Regions from separate parts of the Pseudomonas sp. ASL8 genome, predicted to be linked through region 2. Evidence: riboswitches for the same ligand, from Rfam matches in the RefSeq annotation. Region 2 holds a riboswitch; the other holds the start of a gene.
The links. A riboswitch is a leader RNA that binds a small molecule or an ion and turns the genes downstream of it on or off. The one in region 2 is predicted to bind cobalamin.

Region 1 (3,332 bases), 1.4 Mb from region 2:
GCGCATTGGTCAACAGCGAGGCGATCTTGAACTGAGCTTCCAGCGCTTCAGGGGCGAGGCTCTCATGCACGTCCGGTTGTGGTGCGCCAATCACGTGTGGCACCAGCAGGATCGCTATCCCCAGCATCTTCAGCAACCAATGCTTGCTGAACACGATCAGCGCCAAGGCGACGGCGGTAGAAGCTGCCGTGCTCGCCCACCAGATTTGTCGCTGAACCAGATCAGCCGCCGCAGTCCCCGGCAGCTCAGGTGGCAGGCCCAGGGTCGGAGCGAGAACGAACACGGCAAAACCGGCCAGCCCCCACAGTATCCCCTGAGACGTACGGCCCGGCGCACGCAGGGTGTAAAGCCCCGCGAGCATCAATGCAAAACCGACTGCGACCACCAGATTGCCCCCGGTGGTGGACACGACACGCTGCCAGCCGTCTTGAGGTTCCCATGCCTCGGCGTCGTGAACGTGCCCAGCGCCTTCAGCATGCTCATGGACGTGTTCTGTCGGCGCCTTTTCATAGGTCTCCGCTTGCAGAATCAGCGGCGCAACCCAGAAGCTTTGCAGCAGCGTCAACAACAGTGCGGCGAACAGACCCGTGAACCCGGCTGTTTGAGCGATACGCTTGAACATGGCGGCAGGTCTCAATGGCAAGGGAAGGCAGAGCTGTGGCGGGTATCGTGCGCCGCGTTGTGGACGGCATTGATATGCGAGAAACCGGCGAAGTAGACCAGGAATGCACCCAGCAGGAGGGCGCTGACGGCAGCCGTCAGGCGTCGGGTCTGAGTGGAGGTGGTTGTAGCTGAGTGGCTGATAGTGCTGATCGACATGGCGCTTCCCTCAAGTGTCTGCAAGTAGGCAAGCGCATGGAAACCCCACTGACAGGCGTCAGTAGAGGTTCAACAGCGCCCGCCCACCGCGGGTTTGTTAGGTCATTTGTCGGGCCGGTCTCCGGGCTTGCGAGGGGTCTGTGTAGCCTGACCATCAAGAATCACCTTCCCATGCCGGACTGCTGGCACAGTGGATCTGACTCTTCACTCGCTTACCGTTGCGGGGGCAGCGCCGGACTTGCTTATGCCTATTGGCATGAAGCGCACCGGTTTCCCGTTTCACCCTGTGAAGGGCACCCGAAACAAGGCCGTAGGAAAACATGAGCACGCACAGGAGTCAATCCAGAGCATCTGCGGCTTAGCCGGTGATTGACCTGCCCGCAGCCACTGCGTAGCCTTGCTCGTTCGAGGTGCTCCGGTATTGCACGGAGCTAAAAGGGAACGCGGTTCAAGCCGCGGCTGCCCCCGCAACTGTAAACGGTCATGTTCATTGCACTGCCACTGCACGCGTGCGGGAAGGCGCAATGAACGCGTACTGGACGCTTTTTTATAGGCCGCCAACACGCCACCGTCAGCCAGGAGACCTGCCTCGAAACAAGATTCTCACTACAACCGGGCGGGGTGATCCGGTGGCGAATTGATCTGCGTGCATGTGCTACGTGGTTATCGTCCTGTTTGCCCGCCGCTTTGCCAAAGGGCATCCGATGAAATCACTGGCCAAACTTCCCGTCACTATCGTTACCGGTTTCCTCGGGTCGGGTAAAACCACGTTGCTGCGGCACATTCTCGACAACGCCGAAGGTCGGCGCATCGCGGTGATCGTCAACGAATTCGGCGAACTGGGCATCGATGGCGACATCCTCAAGCAATGCACCATTGGCTGCACCGAAGAAGAAGCCAACGGTCGTGTGTATGAGTTGGCCAACGGTTGCCTGTGCTGCACGGTTCAGGAAGAGTTCTTCCCGGTCATGCGCGAATTGGTTGCCCGTCGCGGCGACCTGGATCACATCCTGATTGAAACCTCTGGCCTGGCGCTGCCAAAACCCTTGGTCCAAGCGTTTCAGTGGCCAGAAATTCGTAACGCCTGCACGGTCGATGCGGTGATTACCGTGGTCGACAGCCCTGCAGTGTTGGCAGGCACGTTCGCTGCATTCCCGGATCAAGTCGACGCACAGCGCAAACTCGACCCGAACCTTGACCATGAGTCGCCACTGCACGAATTGTTCGCCGATCAACTCGCGAGCGCGGATCTGGTTATCCTCAATAAAGCCGACATGCTCGATGCGGCAGGCCTGGCGACCGTCCGCACTGAAGTCTCCGAAGAACTGCCACCTGCGGTCAAAGTGATCGAAGCCAGCAGCGGTCGTCTGCCCATCAGCGTGTTGCTGGGGCTGGGCGCTGAGTCGGAGGTGCATATCGATAGTCGCCGCACCCACCATGACCATCACGAAGGCGATGACCATGACGACCATGACCATGATGCTTTCGATTCTATCTCGATCAAATTGCCACAGGCCGACGAAAGCCTGTTGCTGGACGCCTTGACGCAACTGGTGGTGCAGCACGGTATTTTGCGGGTCAAAGGTTTCGCGGCGATTCCGGGCAAGCCGATGCGCTTGCTGATTCAAGGCGTCGGGACGCGGTTTGACAAGCATTTCGACCGTGCCTGGCGTGCCGAGGAAGAACGCGCGACCCATCTGGTATTGATTGGTCAGGAACTCGACGCCAGCGTTCTCGAAGCCCAACTGCACGCAGCGGTTGCCGGCTGACCCATGCATTTACTGAGAACCCAGCCTGGCGGCTTTGTACCTGACGACAGCATCGCTGATCTGGGGCAAACCCCGGCCGAGCTGGTGATTCTCTGCAGCGGCGATTCACATTTGGCGTTGCTCGCCGAGGCGGCGCAACAGTTGCCTGAGGATTACCCCAGTCTGCGTCTGGCCAACCCGATGCAAGTGCAAAATCACGCGTCAGTGGACATGTACGTCGATCAAGTGCTGCGTCATGCCAAGGTCATCCTGATTTCCCTGCATGGCGGCATTGGGTATTGGCGCTATGGCGTCGAGCGTCTGGTGGAGCTTGCCGGACGGGGGGTGCAGCTTATTCTGGTGCCGGGCGATGATCGTCCGGACCCGGAGTTGAGCGGCTTGAGCACTGTTGCCGCCGAAGAAGGCGAGCGGCTCTGGCATTTTCTTCGCCAGGGCGGCATGCACAACGCGCTTGAGCTGTATCGTTGTTTGGCAAACTGTTGGCTGGGCCGCGATTATCCTTGGGCAGAGCCTCAGGCTTTGCCACGTACCGCGATCTACCATCCGCACAAGGCCAATGCGGAGCTGAGTGACTGGCAGGCCGATTGGCACGCTGCTCAGCCCGTTGTGGCGTTGTTGTTCTATCGATCCCACCTGCAAGCGGCCAACACCGGCTTTGTCGACGTGTTCTGCGCCCGTTTGCAGGCACAGGGTTTGAATCCTTTACCCATCGCGGTCGCCAGCCTGAAAGAACCGGGCTGCCTG
Region 2 (3,332 bases):
GCCGGGTTCTGGGGTGAGACACGCACATCCACATGCTGGCCGTAGTAGCTGAACGGCCAACCATAAAACGCGCCATCCTTCACTGACGTAATGTAATCGGGCACCAGATCGCTGCCGATTTCGTCGCGCTCATTGACGGCGGTCCACAGCTTGCCCGTCTGCGGTTCCCAGTCCATGCCATTGGGGTTGCGCAGGCCGGAGGCAAAGATCCGGTGCGCGCCTGTCGCGGCATCGACTTCCCAGATCGCGGCTCGATCTACCTCCTTGTCCAGGCCGTTCTCACCGGCATTGCTGTTGGAACCCACGGTCACGTACAGCTTTTTACCGTCTTTGCTGGCAATGACGTTCTTGGTCCAGTGGTGATTGAGTGTCCCTGCGGGCAGGTCTGTCACCTTGCTTGGCTCGCCGGTAATCGAGGTTTGCCCGTTTTCATAATGGAAGCGCAGCAGTTGATCGGTGTCAGCGACATAGAAATCGTTGCCGACCAAGGCCATGCCAAAGGGTGAATTGAGGTTTTGCAGGAACACGGTGCGGGTTTCAGCAACGCCGTCATGATCTTTGTCGCGCAGCAGGGTGATTCGGTTGGCGGACGCTACGCCCGCACCCGCACGGCCCATGACCTTGTTCATGACCCAGCCCCGAATGCCCTTGCTGTCATCGGGCTTGGCGGGTGAGTTGGTTTCGGCGACCAGTACATCGCCGTTAGGCAGCACGTACAGCCAGCGCGGGTGATCCAGGTCTTCGGCAAACGCCGCCACCTGGGTGCCCGGTGCAGCGACAGGCTTCGCACCCTTTGCCCAGCCCACGGCAGGGGCGATGTTCACGGTCGGCATCAGGGTTTTGTTCGGTTCCGGCAGCTTCGGTTGCGGGCCGGTGCCTTCCGCTATTTGCAGGCGGGCGGTCTCGCCGCAAGCAGCAAGGCCGGCCATCAGTACAAGCAGTACTGCCAACTGAGGTCTGAGTGTGAACATGAGGATCTCCATGAAAAACGAAAGGTGCGCGTAAAGCAGTAGAGGAGGGTGGGCTGTCGAGGTTCAACCTTTTGCAGGTGAGTTGATAGTTAGCAAGCTTAGTAGGTGGCGCGAGAGGGCTGTCGTTTAATATCAATCAATATGCCTCGCACGGGGCAAACAGCTTTATTAAACGAAAGGAAAGGGCGCTTCGATTGACGCTCTACCCCCAACCCTCTACCCTTCGCGACGTGTTTCAGGTGCTCAGCCATCGCTGATGGGCTGAGTGAAACAGGGAAGCCGGTGAGGGCGCGTCCAGCGACCGATTCCGGCGCTGCCCCCGCAACGGTAAATGAGTCAAAGCTGCGCATTCAGTCACTGCATCGTAAAGGATGTGGGAAGGCGCGCAGTGAGGGCAAAGCCCGCTCATGAGTCCGGAGACCGGCCTGATCCATCCAACAGCATCACGGCGGGCGATGCTCTGCGCAGGGTCTTTTTTGACCGTGCTGGCAGTCAATTCCTGTGCCTTCCGTTTGCTTTCGCGTGCCCTGCTCAAACGGAGAGCTGAGATGAACGAATCCCCCGAACGTGACGAACGCCACCTGGCGCGCATGCTGCGTAAAAAAGCCGTGATGGACGAGCGTATCGCCAGTTCGCCGAATGAATGCGGGTTGTTGCTGGTCCTGACGGGGAACGGCAAAGGCAAAAGCAGCTCCGCGTTCGGCATGCTCGCCCGCGCCATGGGCCACGGGATGCAATGTGGCGTCGTGCAGTTCATCAAAGGTCGCAACAGCACCGGTGAAGAGCTGTTCTTCCGTCGTTTCCCCGAGCAGGTGCGTTATCACGTCATGGGCGAGGGCTTCACCTGGGAAACCCAGGACCGCCAGCGCGATATCGCCGCCGCCGAAGCTGCCTGGGAAGTGTCCCGGGAAATGCTGCGCGACCCAGGCATCGGCCTGATCGTGCTCGATGAACTGAACATCGCCCTCAAGCACGGCTACCTGGATCTGGAGCAGGTTCTCAGTGACCTGCAAAGCCGTCCGCCGATGCAGCATGTGCTGGTGACGGGGCGTGGCGCGAAACCCGAGCTGATTGATCTGGCCGATACGGTTTCCGAGATCGCTGTGGTCAAGCATGCCTTCCAGGCCGGTATCCGTGCGCAGAAAGGCATCGAGCTATGAGCAGTCCTTCATGAGAGCGCCGCGTCACTGCCCGGCGGTATTGATCGCCGCGCCGGCTTCAGGCCAGGGCAAGACCACCGTGACTGCCGCGTTGGCCCGACTGCACCGTAATCAAGGGCGCAAGGTTCGGGTGTTCAAATGCGGCCCGGATTTTCTCGACCCGATGATTCTCGAGCGCGCCAGTGGTGCGCCGGTCTATCAGCTGGATCTGTGGATGGTCGGCGCGGATGAAAGCCGCCGTCTGTTGTGGGAAGCGGCGGGCGAAGCCGACTTGATTCTGATTGAAGGGGTCATGGGCTTGTTCGACGGTACGCCGTCCAGCGCAGACCTGGCGCGCCATTTCGGCGTACCGGTGCTGGGCGTGATCGACGGCACCGCCATGGCCCAGACCTTTGGCGCGCTGGCCCTGGGCCTGGCGCGCTATCAGCCGGACCTGCCGTTTGCCGGGGTCTTGGCCAATCGCGTCGGCACCGTGCGCCACGCGCAACTGCTCGAAGGCAGCCTGACGGAGGGCTTGCGCTGGTACGGCGCGTTGTCGCGAGAAACCGGGATCGAATTGCCCAGCCGTCATTTGGGCCTGGTGCAGGCCAGCGAACTGAATGATCTGGATGCACGCCTCGACGCAGCCGCCACCGCTCTGGGCAGCACGTGCGAGGTGTCCTTGCCGCCCGCAGTCGAATTCGACGCGCCCGACATCGTCAACACTGAACCCTTGCTTGAGGGGGTGCGCATTGCCATCGCCCGGGACGAGGCGTTTGCCTTTACCTACGGCGCCAGCCTTGACCTGCTGCGAGCCATGGGCGCCGAGTTGTCGTTCTTCTCGCCGATCCACGACACCTTGATTCCCGATGCCGACAGCCTTTATCTGCCTGGCGGTTACCCCGAATTGCACCACGTCGCGCTGGGTCAAAACCTGCCGATGCTGGCCGCCATTCGCGCTCATCATGCCGCGGGTAAACCCCTGCTGGCTGAGTGCGGCGGCATGCTTTACCTGCTTGATGCCTTGACCGATGTCGACGGTCAGCGTGCGGAGCTGGTAGGGCTGCTGACGGGCGAAGCCGTGATGCAGAAACGTTTGGCCGCGCTGGCTTTGCAAGCGGTCGAACTGCCGGAAGGCTTGCTGCGTGGGCACACCTATCACCACTCGCTGACCAGTACCGAGTTGCAGCCCATCGCCCGAGGCCTGAGCCCTAACGGTGGA

Region 1: linked by a shared signal. The riboswitch ahead of cobW (cobalamin biosynthesis protein CobW) and the one ahead of cobO (cob(I)yrinic acid a,c-diamide adenosyltransferase) in region 2 are both predicted to bind cobalamin.

What each region holds. Positions count from the first base shown of each region.
Region 1 covers NZ_CM155278.1:4,377,077-4,380,408, forward strand. Annotated here, with positions in the region: gene AC1MEA_RS20045 (CbtA family protein) at 1-622, opposite strand, end outside; gene AC1MEA_RS20050 (CbtB domain-containing protein) at 634-819, opposite strand; cobalamin riboswitch at 915-1,135, opposite strand; cobalamin riboswitch at 1,211-1,425, shown strand; gene cobW (cobalamin biosynthesis protein CobW) at 1,524-2,588, shown strand; gene cobN (cobaltochelatase subunit CobN) at 2,592-3,332, shown strand, end outside.
Region 2 covers NZ_CM155278.1:2,954,831-2,958,162, forward strand. Annotated here, with positions in the region: gene AC1MEA_RS13565 (PQQ-dependent sugar dehydrogenase) at 1-971, opposite strand, end outside; cobalamin riboswitch at 1,192-1,414, shown strand; gene cobO (cob(I)yrinic acid a,c-diamide adenosyltransferase) at 1,520-2,131, shown strand; gene AC1MEA_RS13575 (cobyrinic acid a,c-diamide synthase CobB) at 2,142-3,332, shown strand, end outside.